One region of the Bacillus sp. LQ16 genome, then DNA from elsewhere that is predicted to be linked to it. Evidence: a T-box and tRNA genes for the amino acid it is inferred to sense, from the RefSeq annotation. Region 1 holds a T-box; the other holds one or more tRNA genes.

Region 1 (10,360 bases):
AATAGGACCGAAAACATTTATGTGTACACCTGAAAATGTTGATATTGTTGGTGCAATTTCAGAGTTATTCGGTGAAGAAGAAGAAACAAATATAAAGAGGTGGTAATACGCCATGACAACAGTTTTAATGGTGTTAAGTTCTGCTATCGAGATTTACTCGTGGGCACTGATTATTTACATTCTCCTATCATGGTTTCCTGGTGCAAAGGAATCATCTTTTGGAGAGTTCTTGGCGCGAATTTGTGAACCGTATTTAGAACCATTCCGCAGATTTATTCCGCCGCTTGGTATGATTGATATTTCTCCACTCGTTGCGATTTTTGCGTTAAAACTTGCTAAAAGTGGTTTGTTCAGTTTGTTCAGCTATTTCTTATAGTAAGAGGTTAAATACATGAGCATTTACGAACATTTTAGGCCTGATGAAGAGGTCTTTGTAGATAAAGTGCTGGAGTGGAAGCGAACAGCGGAGTACCATCAAGTGAAATTAACAGATTTCCTTGATCCAAGACAGCAACAAATTGTTTCTATGGTAATTGGACAAGGAGATGTCGCTGTACAATTTGGTGGTGCAACGCCTAATGCAGAGCGTAAAAGAGCACTCATTTATCCAGACTATCTAGAATTAAATGAAGAAGAATTTCAAGTAGAAGTATTAGAAATTGACTATCCTTCCAAGTTTTATACGCTAGAACATAGGCAAATATTAGGTACATTTATGTCTCTTGGTTTAACGAGAGAAAAATGTGGTGATATTTTGCTGCAAGAAAATCGTGCCCAAATTGTAGTTGCGAAAGAAATCGTATCGTACATTGAGATGAACTTACAAGCAATAGGAAAAGTAAAAGTCTCCTTATCAGCAGTACAAGGAGAACAAATTCTACAAATACATGAAACGTGGGGGGAGAAATCTGGAACGGTTTCTTCACTTCGTTTAGATGTTATGTTAGCTGAAATGTTACATTTATCTAGACAGAAAGTACAACCTTTCATAAAAAATGGTTTAGTAAAAGTCAATTGGAAAACAGTGGAGCAAACTTCTTATGAATGTTATCCAGGAGACGTTTTTTCTGTTAGAGGATATGGCCGAAGTAAATTATTTTCTGTAGAAGGTAGAACAAAACGCGACAAATGGAGAATTTTGTATGGTATACTAAAATGATTGGTTTTTTAGAAGGAAATCCTCCTATTTTGTCGAAGAAAAGATATAATTGAAAGAGGAAATTTAGATAACTACTTGGAGGTGGCGTTGTGCCGTTAACACCATTAGATATTCATAACAAAGAATTTGGTCGCGGATTCCGTGGCTATGATGAAGATCAAGTAAATGAGTTTCTTGATCAAATTATCAAAGATTATGAATTGGTCATTCGTGAGAAAAAAGCTTTAGAAGAAAAAGTTGCGCAGTTAGAAGGGAAGTTAGATCATTTCTCTAATATTGAAGATACGTTAAACAAATCTATCGTTGTTGCGCAAGAAGCAGCGGAAGAAGTAAAACGTAATGCGCAAAAAGAAGCGAAATTAATTGTGCGTGAAGCTGAAAAGAATGCTGATCGTATTATTAACGAAGCATTAGTAAAATCAAGAAAAGTTGCTTTTGATATTGAAGAGCTAAAGAAACAAGCGAAAGTATTCCGAACTCGTTTCCGTATGTTATTAGAAACACAGCTTGAAATGTTAAACAACGATGATTGGGATAAACTAATTGAGTTAGAAGACGAAGTAGATGAACTGTTGAAAAAAGAAGAAACAGTGTAAGCTTGACGTTTTTCTCATTATTACATATAATTTTAAACAACATATTTATTAAGAAAAACGAAGATAGGGATAAGTACCTTTTCAAACCTTATATAGCGAACTGAGGATGGTGTAAGCTCAGGATAAGGAGATAGTGGGAATATCACCCTGGAGTTCCGCGCTGAACAAATAGAGTAAGCGTAGGCGTGTATTCGCGTTAAGAATATAAAGAGGGTTTTATACATATGTATAGAATCTACTAGGGTGGTACCGCGGGAGACTTTCTCGTCCCTTTTTGGGATGAGAAAGTCTCTTTTTTATTCCGTTTTTTAAGTATTTCTTTTATACATGTAAGGAGGAATTGAGCATGGAGTACAAAAATACATTACTGATGCCAAAAACAGAGTTCCCAATGCGTGGGAACTTACCAAAACGTGAGCCTGCAATGCAAGAAAAATGGGCTGAAATGAATATTTACGAAAAAGTACAAGAACATACAAAAGGTCGTCCTTTATTTGTATTGCATGATGGACCTCCATATGCGAATGGTGACATTCATATGGGACATGCATTAAATAAAGTATTAAAAGACTTTATTGTTCGTTATAAATCAATGACTGGTTTTAGTGCGCCATATGTTCCAGGATGGGATACGCACGGTTTACCAATTGAACAAGCTTTAACAAATAAAGGCGTAAAACGTAAAGAAATGACAGTTGCTGAGTTCCGTAAGTTATGTGCAGAGTATGCATATGAACAAGTAGAACGTCAACGTGAACAATTTAAGCGTTTAGGTGTACGTGCAGATTGGGATAATCCATATATTACTTTAGAGCCAGCTTATGAAGCACAACAAATTAAAGTGTTTGGTGACATGGCGAAAAAAGGTTATATCTATAAAGGTCAAAAACCAGTTTACTGGTCTCCAACGAGTGAATCTGCTTTAGCAGAAGCTGAAATTGAATATCAAGATAAAAAATCAGCATCTATTTACGTAGCATTCCCTGTAAAAGATGGAAAGAATGTATTAGAAGGTGATGAAAAGTACATCATTTGGACAACAACACCTTGGACATTACCTGCAAACTTAGGTATTTCTGTTCACCCAGAGCTTGAATATAGTATTGTAAAAGTAAATGATGAGAAATATATCATTGCTTCTGAGCTGTTTGAGACAGTTGCAAAAACGTTAGAGTGGGAAAATGCTGAAGTTGTGAAAACAGTAAAAGGTAGCGAACTTGAGTACACAGTTGCAAAACATCCATTCTACGATCGTGATTCATTAGTTATGCTAGGAGATCACGTAACAACAGATGCAGGTACAGGTTGTGTTCATACAGCACCAGGACACGGGGAAGATGACTTCGTTGTTGGTAAAAAGTATGGATTAGAAGTACTTTGCCCAGTCGATGATAAAGGTGTATTAACAAATGAAGCACCTGGATTTGAAGGCTTATTCTATGATAAAGCTAACAAGCCAATTACAGAAAAATTAGAAGAAGTAGGCGCGTTACTGAAACTAACATTCATTACACATTCATACCCACATGATTGGAGAACGAAAAAACCAATTATTTTCCGTGCGACAGCACAGTGGTTTGCATCTATTGAAGCATTCCGTAAAGAATTAATAGAAGCTGTAGCGGAAACGAAATGGGTACCAGCATGGGGAGAAACTCGTCTTCATAATATGGTTCGTGACCGTGGTGACTGGTGTATTTCTCGTCAGCGTGCATGGGGTGTGCCAATTCCGGTATTCTATGCTGAGAATGGTGATCCAATTATTACGGATGAAACAATTAACCATGTAGCAGATTTATTCCGTGAACACGGTTCTAACGTATGGTTCGAGCGTGAAGCGAAAGATCTATTACCAGAAGGATTTACACATCCGGGTAGCCCAAATGGCGAATTCCGTAAAGAAACAGACATCATGGATGTATGGTTCGATTCAGGTTCTTCTCACCAAGCGGTATTAGAAGAGCGCGAAGATTTACAGCGTCCAGCTGATTTATATTTAGAAGGATCTGACCAGTATCGTGGTTGGTTTAACTCTTCATTATCAACAGCAGTTGCTGTAACAGGTAAAGCTCCATATAAAGGCGTATTAAGTCACGGTTTCGTACTAGATGGTGAAGGACGTAAAATGAGTAAGTCGATTGGAAACATCGTCGTACCGAAGAAAATTATGGATCAATTAGGCGGAGACATTTTACGCTTATGGGTATCTTCTGTTGACTATCAATCTGACGTACGTATTTCAGATGATATTTTAAAACAAGTAGCAGAAGTGTATCGTAAAATCCGTAACACATTCCGTTTCTTATTAGGAAACTTAGACGACTTTAAGCCAAGTGAAAATGCAGTAGCTGTAGCTGAACTTCGTGAAGTAGATCGTTACATGTTAGTGAAATTAAATGACTTAATTACAAAAGTTAAAGAAGCATATGAGACATACGACTTCGCTGCTGTGTATCATGCAATTCATAACTTCTGTACAATTGATTTAAGTTCATTCTACTTAGACTTTGCAAAAGACATTTTATACATTGAAGGTGCAAATCACGAAGATCGTCGTGCAATTCAAACTGTATTATATGATGTTCTTGTTGCGTTAACAAAACTTGTAACACCAATCTTACCGCATACAGCTGATGAAGTATGGCCATACATTCCAGGCGTAACAGAAGAAAGTGTACAATTAACTGATATGCCAGAAGCTGTACAATTAGATGACGCGGAAGCGTTAAAAACAAAATGGGATGCATTTATGACATTACGTGATGACGTGTTAAAAGCACTAGAAGTAGCTCGTAATGAAAAAGTAATCGGTAAGTCATTAAATGCAAGCATTACGCTATATCCAACTGCAGAAATGAAAGCTATGTTAGAGTCTATTAGCGAAGACTTAAAGCAATTATTCATCGTTTCTGAGTATAAACTTGGTGGTATGATGGATAAAGCGCCAGCAGATGCACCGAAGTATGAACATACAGCGGTTGTTGTTGCTCAAGCAACTGGTGAAACATGTGAACGTTGTTGGGTAGTTTCAGAAACAATTGGTAAAGATGCTGAACATGAAACATTATGTGAGCGTTGTGCAACAGTTGTTAAAGAAAACTATGTAAAATAATAAAAAACTGACTGCTATTCATGCAGTCAGTTTTTTTGTTGATGGCATATCAAAAAAAACTTTTCAGACTCTTTCCTGTGAAGGAAAAATGTGTGTGAGGTAAGCAAATAAATTTCGGACACACTAACTGTACATTACAGCTAGGAGGAATGTACACGTGAATGAGATTTACATGGAAATAAAAGAAGAATTGCAATTGATGAGAAAAGAGTTGCAAGAGAGACTAGCTAAAGAAGTAATGCACAAATATGATGTCGAGTTCAGCCAAGAGCTTGGATATGAAATTAAGGAAGAGATAAAGAAAAAATTGCTATTACATGATATAAAAGAGGATTTAAAGGATGTAGAACGCGCATTATTTAAAATGGAAATAGACATGTACGGTATTTGTGAAGAGACGGGGAGATTAATTTCGACAAAGCAAATGAAGACAATGCCGACTGCTCGTACGATTCATGAATTCTTCTATGAAAAGGTAAATGTATGAATACGCACAACGATATTATATTACCTTTTTTTAATTTATTTTATTCTTCTATAAAGGTTCATTGTGAAAAGGTAGCAGCTATGCTAAAATTTTGAGGTACACTGTCTTTGTGGGGGAAATGAAAATGATATATTATGTAATAGCGTTATTTGTCATTGCTATCGATCAAATATCGAAGTGGTTAATTGTAAAGAACATGGAATTGGGTACGAGTATTCCGATTATCGACAATGTATTATACATAACATCACATCGAAATAGAGGCGCTGCTTGGGGTATTTTAGAAAATAAAATGTGGTTCTTCTACATTATTACAGTTGTTTTTGTAGTGTTTATCGTATTTTATATGAAAAAGTATGCGAAAACAGACAAGCTTCTAGGTATTTCGTTAGGTCTAATTTTGGGCGGGGCAATTGGTAACTTTATTGATCGTGTATTTAGACAAGAAGTAGTGGATTTCATTCACGTGTATATTTTCTCGTACAACTATCCAGTATTCAATATAGCTGATTCAGCATTATGTATTGGTGTTGTATTAATTATTATTCAAACATTATTAGAAGGCAAGAAAGCGAAGGAGTAATTGAATGAGTGAAGTAGTACAAGTAACAGTTGCAGCAGAGCAAAAAAACGAGCGAATTGATAAATTCGTTACAGGGATAAATAACGAATGGTCACGTTCACAAGTACAGCAATGGATTAAAGATGATGTTGTGACAGTGAACGGGAAAGCAGTAAAAGTGAATTATAAAGTAAAAGAAGAAGATGAAATTACAGTAACGATTCCTGAGCCAGAAGCGCTAGATATTCAACCAGAGGATTTAAATTTAGAAATTTATTATGAAGATGCAGATGTGCTTGTTGTAAATAAGCCACGTGGCATGGTTGTACATCCAGCACCAGGGCATACAAGTGGTACACTTGTAAACGGCCTTATGCACCATTGTACAGACTTATCAGGCATTAACGGTGTAATGCGTCCAGGTATCGTGCATCGTATTGATAAAGATACATCTGGACTATTAATGGTTGCTAAAAATGATATGGCACATGAATCGCTTGTAAATCAGCTTGTAGCCAAAACAGTAACGAGACGTTACAAAGCGATTGTACACGGTGTGATTCCGCATGATAAGGGAACTATTGATGCACCAATTGGTCGTGATAAGAAAGAGCGTCAAAGTATGACAGTTGATGAAAATGGTAAGAACGCTGTTACGCACTTCCAAGTGTTAGAACGTTTTAAAGACTTTACACTTGTAGAATGTCGCTTAGAAACGGGACGTACGCACCAAATTCGTGTTCATATGAAATATATTGGCTATCCACTTGCAGGAGATCCGAAGTATGGTCCGAAGAAAACATTAGATATGAATGGACAAGCACTTCATGCGGGTATTTTAGGCTTTGATCATCCTCGTACTGGTGAATATATTCAGTTTGAGGCACCGATTCCAGAAGTGTTTGAAGACGCATTAAATATTTTACGAAAATAGTATTGACAAATCATAAGAAAACTGAGATACTGACAACAGTTAAATAATGATCCTTTAACACAGCCCCGTGAGGTTGAGAAGGTAACGGTTTGAAATACTTAGGGTATGTTGTACCCTTTTTTCAAAAGTCCTCTCGCACACGCTGAGAGGACTTTTTTTATACCATTACTCTCACGCAAGAAAAAAAGCTTGGAGGTGTAGAGCATGCAAGAGAAAGCTGTCGTTTTAGATGACCAAATGATTCGCCGCGCTTTAACACGAATTAGTCATGAAATCGTGGAACGAAATAAAGGTGTCGATAATTGTGTTCTTGTCGGAATTAAAACTCGTGGAATTTTTATTGCACAACGTTTGGCAGAACGAATTGGTCAAATTGAAGGAAAAGAAATGGAAGTTGGAGAGTTAGACATTACGTTATATCGTGATGATTTAACACTACAATCCAAAAATAAAGAACCACTTGTAAAAGGTTCTGATATCCCTGTAGATATTACGAAGAAAAAAGTTATCCTCGTTGATGACGTATTATATACAGGAAGAACAGTTCGAGCAGCAATGGATGCTCTTATGGATTTAGGTAGACCATCTCAAATTCAATTGGCGGTTCTTGTTGATAGAGGTCATCGTGAATTACCAATTCGCGCTGATTATGTAGGAAAGAACATTCCAACATCAAGTGAAGAGCGTATCGAAGTTGATTTGCAAGAGACAGATCAACAAGATCGAGTAAGCATATACGATAAGTAAAGCCCTTTTAAATGTAGTCCTGTGAGGCTGCCAAAGGGTCTTGGCTTTCATATGTCAAATTTGGCATACGAAAGTATAGGACTCTTTGTGCACAGGCACAAAGAGTTTTTTTATTGCAAAGATTTAAACTGAAGGAGGATGTAACAATGGAACAAAAGCCAGTGTTAGACGTTAATGAAGTACCGAAACCGGGAAAATGGTTATTTTTAAGTATACAACATTTGTTCGCGATGTTTGGATCAACAGTGCTTGTTCCGTTTTTAACAGGATTGAATCCATCAGTAGCATTAATATCAAGTGGATTAGGAACGCTAGCGTTTCTTCTTATAACGAAAGGTCAAGTACCAGCATATTTAGGATCATCATTCGCCTTTATCGCACCGATTATAACAGCGAAAACGGCAGGTGGGCCGGGAGCAGCAATGCTTGGTGGTTTGCTAGCAGGGCTTGTGTACATCTTAATCTCACTCGGAATTAAGAAATCAGGATCAGAGTGGATTATGAAACTACTACCACCAATCGTAGTTGGTCCAGTAGTAATGGTAATCGGTCTAGCTTTAGCACATACAGCAGTTAACATGGCGATGAACGGTGCGGATGGCAAATACAGCTTTACACATTTTTCAGTAGCATTAGTAACATTAGCAATTACAATCATTTGCTCGATATTCGGAAGAGGATTTTTCAGTATCATACCAGTGTTACTTGGCATTATCGGCGGATATATCTTCGCTTACTTCCAAGGGCTAGTAGACTTAAAGCCGGTAGCTGAGGCAAAATGGTTTGTTGTACCAGATTTCACAGTACCATTTGTAACATACACACCAGAGTTTTCATGGAAGATTGTACTCTTGATGGTACCAGTTGCACTAGTAACAATATCAGAACATATCGGACATCAAATTGTACTTGGAAATGTTATTAAAAGAGATTTAATTGAAAAACCAGGTTTACACCGTTCGATCTTCGGTGACGGAGTAGCAACATTAATTGCATCACTAATCGGTGGGCCACCGAATACAACGTATGGTGAAAACATCGGTGTGCTAGCAATTACGAGAGCATACAGTGTATACTTATTCATCGGTTCAGCAGTATTCGCAATCATGTTCGGATTTATCGGTAAGATTTCTGCACTGATTCATTCGATCCCAACACCAGTTATGGGCGGGGTATCAATCTTACTATTCGGTGTAATCGCATCAAGCGGATTACGCATGATGGTAGATGATAAAACAGATTTAAGTGACAAACGAAACTTAATGATTGCATCAGTAATACTAGTAATCGGTATTGGTGGAGCGGTACTTCACGTAGGGGATTCATTCCAAGTCGAAGGAATGGCGCTTGCAGCAATTGTAGGTGTACTGTTAAATCTACTACTACCAGAAACAAAACAAGAAAAACATACAAAACAATCTAAGCAGATTGCTTCATAAAAATAACCTTTTAATTCAGTCCTGTGAGACAGAAAAGGGTGGCTTCTTCCTTGCACCCTAGTCTTACATGACTAGGGTATTTTTATGCAAAGGTTGTTATAAAAATACAAAAGTGGTAACATAAAAATCAGAAAGATGAGGGATGACGATGAGCCATTTGTTAACGATGAGTGAATTATCGGAAGTAGAAATTTCAGAAATCCTAAAAGACGCAGAAGATTTTGCGAATGGAAAAGAGAGCAAAACGACAGAGCAAACTTTTGTTGCAAACTTGTTCTTTGAGAATAGTACGAGAACGAGATTTAGCTTTGAAGTTGCTGAGAAGAGATTAGGACTAGATGTTTTAAACTTTTCAGCTGATGCATCTAGCGTACAAAAAGGAGAAACTTTATACGATACGATAAGAACACTAGAATCAATCGGAACAAAAGCAGTGGTCATCCGCCATGAGCAAGATCGCTACTTCGATGAACTAAAAGATCAGGTGAATATCCCGATCTTAAACGCTGGAGATGGATGTGGAAACCACCCAACGCAGTGCCTACTCGACCTTCTTACAATTAAACAAGAGTTTGGAAGATTTGAAGGTTTGAAGATTGCAATAGTAGGAGATGTTCGTCATAGCCGAGTAGCACGTTCTAATGCAGAAGCATTAACGAAGCTTGGTGCAACAATTTACTTTGCAAGTCCAGAAGAGTGGAAAGGTGAAGACAACACATTTGGAACATACAAACCATTAGATGAACTTGTTCCAGAAGTGGATGTAATGATGTTACTCCGTGTACAACATGAGCGTCATGATCATTATGAAACAGACATTATGAAAGAATATCATGAGAAACACGGATTAACAGTAGAAAGAGAAAAGCGTATGAAAGAAGGAAGCATTATTATGCATCCAGCTCCTGTAAACCGTGATGTTGAAATTGCAAGTGAACTTGTTGAGTGTGAGCGTTCACGCATATTTAAACAAATGGAAAATGGAGTTTACGTAAGAATGGCTGTACTAAAACGCGCCTTACCAAATGTATTAGGAGGAATGAAACATGAATTACTTGTTTAAAAATGGTCGTTATATGAATGAAGAAGGAAAAATTGTAGCAACAGATCTTCTCGTACAAGACGGTAAAATCGCTAAGGTAGCAGAAAATATTACGGCAGATAATGCTGAAGTAATCGATGTGAACGGAAAGTTAATCGCACCTGGATTAGTAGATGTACACGTACATCTTCGTGAACCAGGTGGTGAACATAAAGAAACAATTGAAACAGGTACACTAGCAGCGGCAAAAGGTGGATTCACTACAATTTGTGCAATGCCAAA
Region 2 (10,360 bases), 350 kb from region 1:
TCGTTGTTATCGTAAATATTAATATTTTTACCTTTCATAAGTAAAACGATTTGGTCAGCTTGTGCAGTCGTAATAGAAACTTCATATTCTTTGCTATATTTTAATAACTCTTTTGTAGAAATATGATTTAATTTTTTATTAACAATTTGTTTAATGAGGTTCATCTTGTTATCCTCCTTCACGCGTTCTTCTATCGAAATATATGAGCATATAGCTTGTACATATTCGTATAGAGTTTCTTTTTTCATGAGGAAAAGAAGCGTATGTTATAATATAAGGACAAAACTACAGAAAAAGAGTAAAGGGAGGACCTATGGAGCAAAAGCAACATCGAAAAGAAAGTGTTATTCATCTCATTTATCGTTTAGTTATGATTATTTTTGGGGCAGCATGCGCAGCGGTAGCGATTGAACTATTTTTAATGCCAAATAAAATTATTGATGGTGGAATTATTGGTATTTCTCTTATATTAGATTATCTTACTCCTAATATTTGGTGGTTAAGTTTTTCTACTTTAGTCGTTGTTCTCAATATCCCATTTATGTATTCGGGTTATAAGCAAATTGGAAAAACATTTATGTTATCTTCGGCATTTGGTATTGTAGCGTTAGCATTCATTGAGTCAACGTTACATGCGGTGCCACCGTTTACAACAGAGCCTATTTTAGCGACTGTGTTTGGTGGTCTTATTTTAGGTCTTGGTGTAGGACTTGTAATTCGTCATGGTGGATCGTTAGATGGAACTGAAATTATGGGGATTTTATTAACGAAAAAATTACCGTTCTCTGTTGGTGAATTCGTAATGTTTGTGAACTTATTTATTTTTGCATGGGCAGCATTTGTGTTTGGTGTGGAACAAGCGATGTATTCTGTTATGACGTACTATATTGCATTTAAAACGATCGATACAGTAATTCAAGGGCTAGATGAAACGAAAGCAGTTTTAATTGTATCTGATCAATATGAGGAAGTATCAAATGCGATTTTACATCGACTCGGCCGTGGAACTACAAAGCTTGTAGCAAAAGGTGGTTACACAGATAAAGAAAAAGAAGTTATTTATGCAGTTGTAACGCGTCTAGAAGTGACGAAGTTAAAGTCAATTGTGCATGAAATTGATGAAAATGCGTTTGTTACGATTATGAGCACGCAAGAGACAAATGGTGGTAAGTTTAAATCGGCTATTCACTAAACGTATATAGGAATATTTTTCGAAAGCAGAGAATTTTTCTCTGCTTTTTGTTATAATAGTAAGGTTTCTTGAAAAAATAGATATATTTTAGGCAGATTGGTTTACAACTATAATAAGCTGTACTATAATTCAAATAGATATAAATCGGAATCATTCTGAATTAAATAGGTGAGATGCTATGAATAATATATTAGAGATTGAAGGTTTAACATTCCGATACGAAGATCGGAATGTGTTAGAAAATATTAATTTGCAAGTTCCGAAGGGAGCTTTTTTAGGTTTAGTGGGACCGAATGGTTCAGGTAAATCAACTTTACTTAAGTGTTTATTAGGCGTTTTAAAGCCAAAAGAAGGAAGCATTCGTGTGTTTGGCGTTGATAGTAAGAAGTTTAAGGAATGGAATAAAGTTGGTTATGTATCCCAAAAAGCAAATAGTTTCAATTCTGGTTTTCCAGCAACTGTTTCTGAAGTTGTGTCAATGGGACTTGTTTCGAAAAAAGGGCTTTTTCGCTTTTTCACAAAAGAGGATAAGAAAAAGGTAGAAAAAGCAATTGCTGATGTAGGGATGAGTGAGTTTCAAGGTCGTAATATTGGAGAGCTTTCTGGTGGACAGCAACAGCGTGTATTTATTGCTCGTGCGCTCGTTAGTGATCCTGAATTGCTTATTTTAGACGAGCCTACTGTTGGAATCGATGTAAAAAATGTGGAAAGTTTTTACGAAATATTAGAGGATTTAAACAAAAGGCTCGGGATCACATTAATTCTTGTTACTCATGATATGGGAGCTGTTACCGAAAAAGTAACACATGTTGCATGCCTAAACCAACATCTACATTTCCATGGGAATGTAGAGAAGTTCCGAGAGTTAGAAGATGCAGAAATGTCCGTCTTATATGGACATCATGTTCATCGTTTAGAACACGAACATGAGCATCACGGGAGGATATAATGATACAAGATTTTTTACAATATGACTTTTTACGTAATTCTTTATACGCAGGTATTTTAATTGGACTTGTTGCACCGCTAATAGGTGTGTTTGTTGTTATTCGTCGTTTATCTCTTATTGCGGATGCATTAAGTCACGTGACGTTATCAGGTATTGCAGCAAGTTTATTACTTGAAAAAACCATTTTTACAGGTGGATTTTTAAACCCCTTATATATGGGGATGTTTTTTTCAATTGGTGGAGCGCTATTAATCGAAAAGTTAAGAACTGTATATAAGCACTATCAAGAATTAGCAATTCCGATTATCCTTTCGGCAGGGATGGGAGTTGGAGTTATTTTCATTTCACTTGCAAATGGATTTAACACAGACTTATTTAGTTATTTATTTGGTAGTGTCAGTGCTGTAACAAGTACGGATTTAATTATTATTGGGATTGTAGCAATTGTTGTTGTTGCGACAATTATTTTATTATATAAAGAGCTGTTTCTACTATCATTTGATGAGGAATACGCAGTATCAACTGGTTTAAGAGCGAAATGGATTCACTTTATTTTCATTATATTAGTTGCTCTTGTCATTGCAGTATCAATGCGTGTAGTAGGGGTTCTTCTCGTATCATCATTAATGACGTTACCAGTTGCAGCAAGTATTCGTATTGCTAAAGGATTTAAACAAACAATTTTCTTTTCCATTTTATTTGGTGAAATTGCAGTAATTGGTGGAATGTTTGCTTCGTATCAACTTGATCTAGCACCAGGTGGTACAATTGTTATGATAGCAGTTCTTATTTTAATCGGTGCGATTTTATGGAAGAAGAAAAAAACTGCATAAAGTAGGGATAGGTATGAATCTAACAGAAGCTTTACGCCTAATGAAGGAAAAAGGATACAAACATACTGGAAAAAGAGAAGAGATGCTCAGATTATTTGCAGCACATAATCGTTATTTAACTGCGAAAGACGTTTTAGAGCATATGAAAGACGATTATCCAGGGCTTAGTTTTGATACGATTTATCGTAACTTAACAGTTTTTGCTGAGATTGGTGTTTTAGAACAAACGGAATTAAATGGTGAAAAACATTTTCGTTTCACTTGTTCTATTATGGAACATCATCATCATTTTATTTGTTTGGATTGTGGGGGGACGAAAGAGATTACTTCCTGCCCAATGGATTTTATGAATAAAGATTTTACTGGTTATGAAGTAACGGGTCATAAGTTTGAAATATATGGTCGTTGTCCAAAATGTGCAAAGTAAAAGCTCGTCGGTTATATAACTGACGAGCTTTTTTACGTAGAAAAGAAGGTTGCTCACAAATATTGTGGCAACCTTCTTTTTATTGTTCTTGTGTCTCTTTTTCTTTTTCTCGTTCAGCAGCCATTTCAGCAGCAATTACGTCGATTTCTTTTTTCAGTTCTTCTACCATTGTTTCTTCTGGTACTTTACGAACGACTTGCCCTTTACGGAATAATAATCCCTCTCCACGTGCACCAGCAATACCGATATCAGCTTCACGAGCTTCACCAGGACCATTTACAGCGCAACCAAGTACTGCAACTTTAATTGGTACTTGAAGTGTAGAGATGTATTCTTCCACTTCGTTAGCGATGCTAATTAAATCGATTTCAATACGACCACAAGTTGGACAAGAGATAAGTGTCGCTGCGTTAGAAGCAAGACCGAATGATTTTAATAATTCACGAGCAACTTTTACTTCTTCAACTGGATCAGCACTTAATGAAATACGTAGTGTATTTCCGATGCCTTTACTTAAGATTGCTCCAAGACCAGCGGCACTTTTTACAGTTCCAGCAAACAATGTTCCAGATTCTGTAATACCTAAATGTAATGGGTAATCAAAAGCGCGAGCAGCTTTCTCGTATGCTTCGATTGCTAAGTTAACATCAGAGGCTTTCATAGATACGATAATATCGTGGAAATCTAAGTCCTCTAAAATTTTAATATGATGTAGCGCGCTCTCAACCATACCATCAGCAGTTGGGTATCCGTACTTTTCTAAAATGTGGCGCTCTAATGAACCAGCGTTTACACCAATACGGATTGGAATACCGCGCTCTTTTGCTGCATTTACAACAGCTTCTACTTTATGGCGACGACCAATATTACCTGGATTGATACGTACTTTATCAATGCCACCTTCAATTGCTTTTAAAGCAAGGCGATAATCAAAATGAATATCAGCAACAAGTGGAATGTTGATTTGTTTTTTTATATCAGCAATAGCATTAGCTGCGCGTTCATCTGGAACGGCAACGCGGACGACTTGACAGCCAGCTTCTTCTAAACGCTTGATTTCAGCAACTGTTGCTTCAACATCATGTGTTTTTGTTGTTGTCATACTTTGTATAATTAATTCATTATTACCGCCAATTGTTAAATTACCGACTTTAACTGGACGTGTTTTTGTACGATGAGTCATTTCATTCACGAATAGATCGCTCTCCTTATAAAAGAAGTTTCTTATTTAGTCCCTCATATCAATGATAGTATACGTGATATAGGGCTATAGAAACCGAAGTGCTCGGTTTCACTTTTACTATTGTATCAGCGCCTTTATGTAATTGACAAGGATTAAGTGATGGCTTATTGATATAACGGGAATTTATAAGACTTTCCAATTTGTATTTTTGTAGCAGATGTACTTTTGTTTAATTGTTTAAAGTCGTCAATGACTTTTTCTATGGAAGGAATTTTTTTCTTGTTAATTTGTTCTGTAATAGAAAGAACTGTCTCGCCAGTTTTTACTTCAATTGTTTTATAAGATGTATCCGTTTCTTTTTCTGTTTTATTCTCTTTATTTTGTTGGCTGTCTGTGTTTTCTTTTTTAATCGTTTGGGCAGCAGTTGTTTTTTTATATGAACTTAACATCGGTAAAGTACCGATTTTTATATCGTAATAAAATATATAACCGAGAACAAGCACGAATAGGAATATACCTAACCTCTTCATATTCTTCACTCCTTTGCTAGGAATATATGCTTGTCCAAAAAAAAAATGCCTATTTAGGCATTTTTTTATTTTTCTTTCGGTTGGGGTACCTCTTTAATCGTTAAGTATAGAACGATTAAAACAACAGCGATATAAATGAATGTTGCGCCAGGTACGACGATTTTGAATAAATCCATAATCATGAAGAAAATGGTTGGGATTGTGTAGCTGTATGCAGTTAGTGTCCAAACTTGTTTATAGGATAGTTTACGTTGACCGCTCATAGCAGAACCGATGAACGCAAGTAAAGTCACGCCTACAAAAGTGATGAATAATTGGAATAGGTACACTAAGAATCCAATAACAAATAATAAAATTGGATAAATATTATCGAATAAAGAAATAAATTCTTGTAGATCTTTTTTCTCAAGAGATGCACCTAACAAATCGTTATAAGAATACGTTTGTGTTTGACCATTTCCCATAGAGACTACTTTATCTTTTAAAACAAATAAACCTGTTTTATTTTGATATTTTTCTAGGTCTGTTGAATTTGGATCAAATACGAAAAGTGCATTTCCTTCTTCTTTTTCAATAGGCTGATCAATATCGGCTTTTAGTTCGCCATTTTCAATTTTAAAATCAGGTAAATCTTTATCGATGACTTGATTTACCATGCCTACACCATCTTGGATAAAACTACCGTACAAAAAAGTTCTTGGAATAGTAGTAATTAAGCAAAGTAGCATAATATACAAAATGGTTTTACCGATTTTTTGAAAACGGAATAGCGCCATATCTTTAGGCGAGTATATGCTTTTTACGAATTGGGTAAATATGGACATAGATTCACTTCCTTTATGTATGTATAAAATCATTGTAACGTAGGAATCTAGAGAATCTCAAGATATATTATATTTACATATAGTGGAGATAACTAAATTTCTTTTTATTAACTTTCTTCTTTTAAATAAGAAAAATACAATTGACACTTTTCTTTTCTATATGGTAAATTTATCTTACATTTCTTAAAGGGCATATCCGATAGGAATTCCTTTATTTGATATGTTGTTACATACATAATTGTGGACCCTTAGCTCAGCTGGTTAGAGCAGACGGCTCATAACCGTCCGGTCGTAGGTTCGAGTCCTACAGGGTCCATATCCATTTCGCATGTTTATTATGTTAGCAGGAAGCTTCCTTGTAGAAGGAAGCTTTTTTTACGGAATATATGAGCATTTTAATTGAAAAGAAGTGGGAATTTTGCTACTTTAATGATAGCAAGACAATGTGATTTATTTGTTTGCACCCTATGGCAATTAGGGTAGAATGAAGTTGTATGTCACTTAAGTGGCAATACATAAACTGGGAGGAATATAACAATGGCAAAACACGAATTACCAAATTTACCTTATGCGTATGATGCTTTAGAGCCTCACTTTGACAAAGAAACAATGAACATCCATCATACAAAACATCACAACACGTACATTACAAACTTAAACGCTGCTTTAGAAGGTCATGCAGAATTAGCTGACAAAAGCGTAGAAGAATTAGTTGCAAACTTAAACGAAGTACCAGAAGCAATCCGTACAGCAGTACGTAACAATGGTGGCGGACATGCTAACCATACATTCTTCTGGACAATCCTATCTCCAAACGGCGGAGGACAACCTGTAGGTGAACTTGCAACTGCAATTGAAGCAAAATTCGGTAGCTTTGATGCATTCAAAGAAGAATTCGCAAAAGCTGGCGCAACTCGCTTCGGTTCTGGTTGGGCTTGGTTAGTAGTAAACAATGGTGAGCTAGAAGTAACAAGCACTCCAAACCAAGATTCTCCTTTAACTGAAGGTAAAACGCCAGTTATCGGTTTAGATGTTTGGGAGCATGCTTACTACTTAAACTACCAAAACCGTCGTCCAGACTACATCGGTGCATTCTGGAACGTTGTAGATTGGAACGCTGCTGAAAAACGTTACCAAGAAGCAAAATAATTGTAATAAATATAGAAAAAAGCTAGGGGAGAACCCCTAGCTTTTTTTCTATGCTTTCCTTTTACATAATTGGGCTTGTCTTTGGAAGACTAGAACATGAAGTAAAGGAGAGTTGTGTATGAAGTGGAAACATATAATTGGTGACGTTGAAGTGAATCGGGATTTAGTGTTATTGCTCCTTATAGGAGGTTTATACACGCTCGCAATTTCTTTATCGAATACGTTTGTAAATATTTATTTATGGAAACAAACACAAAATTATGTGAATCTTGGCTTGTATAATTTGGCCAGCGTTATATTACAGCCTCTCACATTTCTTGTAGGGGGAAAATTAGCGAAACGTATCGATCGCTCGATTTTATTACGAATAGGAGTAGGAACGCTCGCAATTTTTTTTATTGTTGTCTTAGTAGCGGGGAAAAGTGCTTCTCAGTATATTTTATTAATGGGGGCTCTTTTAGGAGTAGGATACGGTTTTTACTGGTTGGCTTTTAACTTATTGACATTTGAAATTACAGAACCAGAAACAAGAGATTTCTTTAATGGGTTTCTTGGACTTCTTACATCCTTCTCTGGGATGATCGGACCAATAGCAGCAGGATACACAATTTCACGTATGGAGAAATGGAGTGGTTATACTGTTATATTCTTTCTTTCATTAGTTCTATTTGCAATTGCTGTCGTCTTAAGCTTCTTTTTATCTAAAAGAGAATGTGAAGGGCGTTATGAAATCGTGCAAGTATTGAAAGAACGACGGATTGATAAAAACTGGGGAAAGATTACACGAGCTCATTTTTTCCAAGGATTGAGAGAAGGAACGTTTATTTTTGTCATTTCAGTATATGTTTATTTAGCAACTAATAGTGAGTTCGCATTAGGGAAATATAGTTTAGTGAACTCTGCTGTATCCTTTGTATGTTATTACTTAGTTGCTCGTATGTTAAAGAAGGAGTGGCGAAAAAAAGCAATTTTACTTGGAGGCATTATTTTATATGCTGTCGTCTTTTTAGTTATTTTCAATGTTACATACACGAAATTACTTATTTATGCGGCATGTATTGCGATTGCATATCCTATTTTACTTGTTCCGTACGGATCAATGACATATGACGTAATTGGTAGAGCGAAAAATGCGAGAGAATGGCGTGTGGAATATGTCGTTGTTCGGGAGCTGTGGTTAAACGCCGGAAGAATCTGTTCCATTTTAAGTTTTTTATGTGCTGTACTATTCTTTCCACCTGAAAAAAGTTTACCTTACTTATTATGTATTTTAGGTGCTGGACATTTTCTTATTTATTTTGCAGTTAAAAATGTCAAATATGATGAGGGAAATGCGAGTAAAACAAGTGTTGTAACGCAAGGAAACGCGCAAAACCAAACTGAACCAGAAGGTTAACTTCTCGTTTGTTTTATGCTAGAATAGAAAAAGATGTAAGACAGCAGTGAGGACACCTGTATGAAGGTGTCCCTTTCACATTACATAGCTGTTGGTAGAGGGGGTTTGTATGAGCAAGAAGCAGAAGCAAAAGCAAAATAAGAAAAAGACCCACGTTCCTTTTCGGTTAAACGTGCTGTTTTTCTGCGTGTTTTTAATGTTCTCCGCGGTTATTGTAAGGCTCGGATATGTACAAATTGTTCGCGGTGAAGAATATAAGAATGAAGTGGAGAAGAAAGAAAACTCAACGATAAGTAATCCTGTACCGCGTGGGAAAATATTTGACCGTTATGGGCGATCTGTAGTAGATAATGCAGCCATTCGTACTATTACATTTACAAAAATGAAAGGATCAACTGCAGAGGATCGCTTAGAAACAGCGAAAAAGCTAGCAGATTTGATTGAAGTACCGACAGATAAATTAACAGATCGCGATAAAAAAGATTATTGGCTTGCTATGCATAAAGAGGAAGCTAAAGAAAAAATTACGAATAAAGATCGTCAAGAGTTTAAAGATAAAAAAATTGATGATAAAGAATTAGACGAGCGTCAGCGCAGTCGTGTAACAGAAGAAGAGATTAATCAATTATCCGCAAAAGATCTAGAAATACTAGCGATTAAGAGTAAGATGGATGGCGGATATGCAATGACACCTCAAGTTCTTAAGAAAAATGCAACAGATGAAGAATATGCGATTATTAGTGAAAATTTAGCACAATTGCCGGGAGTAGATACAAGTGTTGATTGGGAACGAAAATATGCATATGATGGTGATTTGTTCCGAAGTGTACTTGGTGGTGTAACAACTTCTGACGAAGGTTTACCAAGAGAAAGACTAGATTACTATCTTGTTCGTGATTATAATCGAAATGACCGAGTAGGAAAAAGTTATCTTGAACAACAGTATGAAGATAGTCTGCACGGTACGAAAGCAGAAGTTAGAAATGTTACAGATAAAAACGGTAATATTTTAGAAACGATTAATGTATCAAAAGGACAAAGTGGTAATGACCTGAATTTAACGATTGATATGGAATTACAAAAGCGCGTGGAGGATATTCTTACGAAGAATTTAATGAGATTTAAAGGAAGCGAACCTCTTTTAGATCGCGCATTCGTTGTAATGATGAACCCAAAAAATGGTGAAGTTTTATCTATGGCTGGGAAACAATTAGTTAACGAAGATGGTCAAACGAAAGTAAATGACTTTGCATTAGGTACCATGACAAGTTCTTATCCGATGGGGTCAACTGTAAAAGGTGCAACAGTACTTACTGGATATCAAACTGGTGCGATTCAACCAGGTTCAGTACAATTGGATGAACCAATTAAATTAAAAGGTACACCTACGAAGTCATCTTGGAAAACGATGGGATATATTAATGACCTTACAGCTTTAAAAATGTCTTCTAACGTTTATATGTTTAAAACAGCGATGAATATCGCCGGTGTTCAGTATGTGAGAGGTGGTACGTTAGATATACCTCAAAAAGCATTTGATACGATGCGTTATTATTTCGGACAGTTTGGACTTGGTGTAAAAACAGGAATTGATTTACCGAATGAATCTGCTGGTCAGATGGGGAGAGGTAGTCAACCAGGTTTCTTACTAGATTTATCAATTGGACAGTATGATACGTATACACCGCTTCAATTAGCGCAATATATTTCGACGATTGCCAATGGTGGATATCGTATGCAACCACAAGTTGTAAAAGAAATTCGTCAACCGGCAGTGAAACCAGATGAAGTTGGGAAAGTTGTTCAATCTATGGAACCGAAAGTATTAAATCGTGTTGATATGCCAGAATCGCAAATTAAACGTGTTCAAGAAGGAT

Evidence for each region. The T-box of region 1 lies ahead of ileS2 (isoleucine--tRNA ligase). A T-box ahead of a tRNA ligase gene usually reads a tRNA of that ligase, here a tRNA-Ile.
Region 2: it has a tRNA-Ile gene. The T-box ahead of ileS2 (isoleucine--tRNA ligase) is inferred to sense a tRNA for this amino acid. The anticodon was not compared.

What each region holds. Positions count from the first base shown of each region.
Region 1 is NZ_CM173491.1:3,815,526-3,825,885, reverse strand. It holds gene AC3EMB_RS19070 (cell division protein SepF) at 1-106, shown strand, start outside; gene AC3EMB_RS19065 (YggT family protein) at 113-376, shown strand; gene AC3EMB_RS19060 (YlmH family RNA-binding protein) at 392-1,159, shown strand; gene divIVA (septum site-determining protein DivIVA) at 1,249-1,755, shown strand; T-box leader at 1,807-2,030, shown strand; gene ileS2 (isoleucine--tRNA ligase) at 2,102-4,867, shown strand; gene AC3EMB_RS19045 (TraR/DksA C4-type zinc finger protein) at 5,025-5,354, shown strand; gene lspA (lipoprotein signal peptidase LspA) at 5,479-5,937, shown strand; gene AC3EMB_RS19035 (RluA family pseudouridine synthase) at 5,942-6,850, shown strand; gene pyrR (bifunctional pyrimidine operon transcriptional regulator/uracil phosphoribosyltransferase) at 7,055-7,597, shown strand; gene uraA (uracil permease) at 7,744-9,036, shown strand; gene pyrB (aspartate carbamoyltransferase) at 9,185-10,099, shown strand; gene pyrC (dihydroorotase) at 10,083-10,360, shown strand, end outside.
Region 2 is NZ_CM173491.1:4,162,208-4,172,567, reverse strand. It holds gene AC3EMB_RS21020 (DUF2624 domain-containing protein) at 1-164, opposite strand, end outside; gene AC3EMB_RS21015 (YitT family protein) at 314-1,192, shown strand; gene AC3EMB_RS21010 (metal ABC transporter ATP-binding protein) at 1,371-2,141, shown strand; gene AC3EMB_RS21005 (metal ABC transporter permease) at 2,141-2,974, shown strand; gene AC3EMB_RS21000 (Fur family transcriptional regulator) at 2,988-3,401, shown strand; gene ispG (flavodoxin-dependent (E)-4-hydroxy-3-methylbut-2-enyl-diphosphate synthase) at 3,481-4,584, opposite strand; gene yqfZ (protein YqfZ) at 4,749-5,114, opposite strand; gene yqgB (protein YqgB) at 5,180-5,938, opposite strand; tRNA gene AC3EMB_RS20980 (tRNA-Ile) at 6,181-6,254, shown strand; gene sodA (superoxide dismutase [Mn]) at 6,476-7,087, shown strand; gene AC3EMB_RS20970 (MFS transporter) at 7,206-8,483, shown strand; gene AC3EMB_RS20965 (peptidoglycan D,D-transpeptidase FtsI family protein) at 8,593-10,360, shown strand, end outside.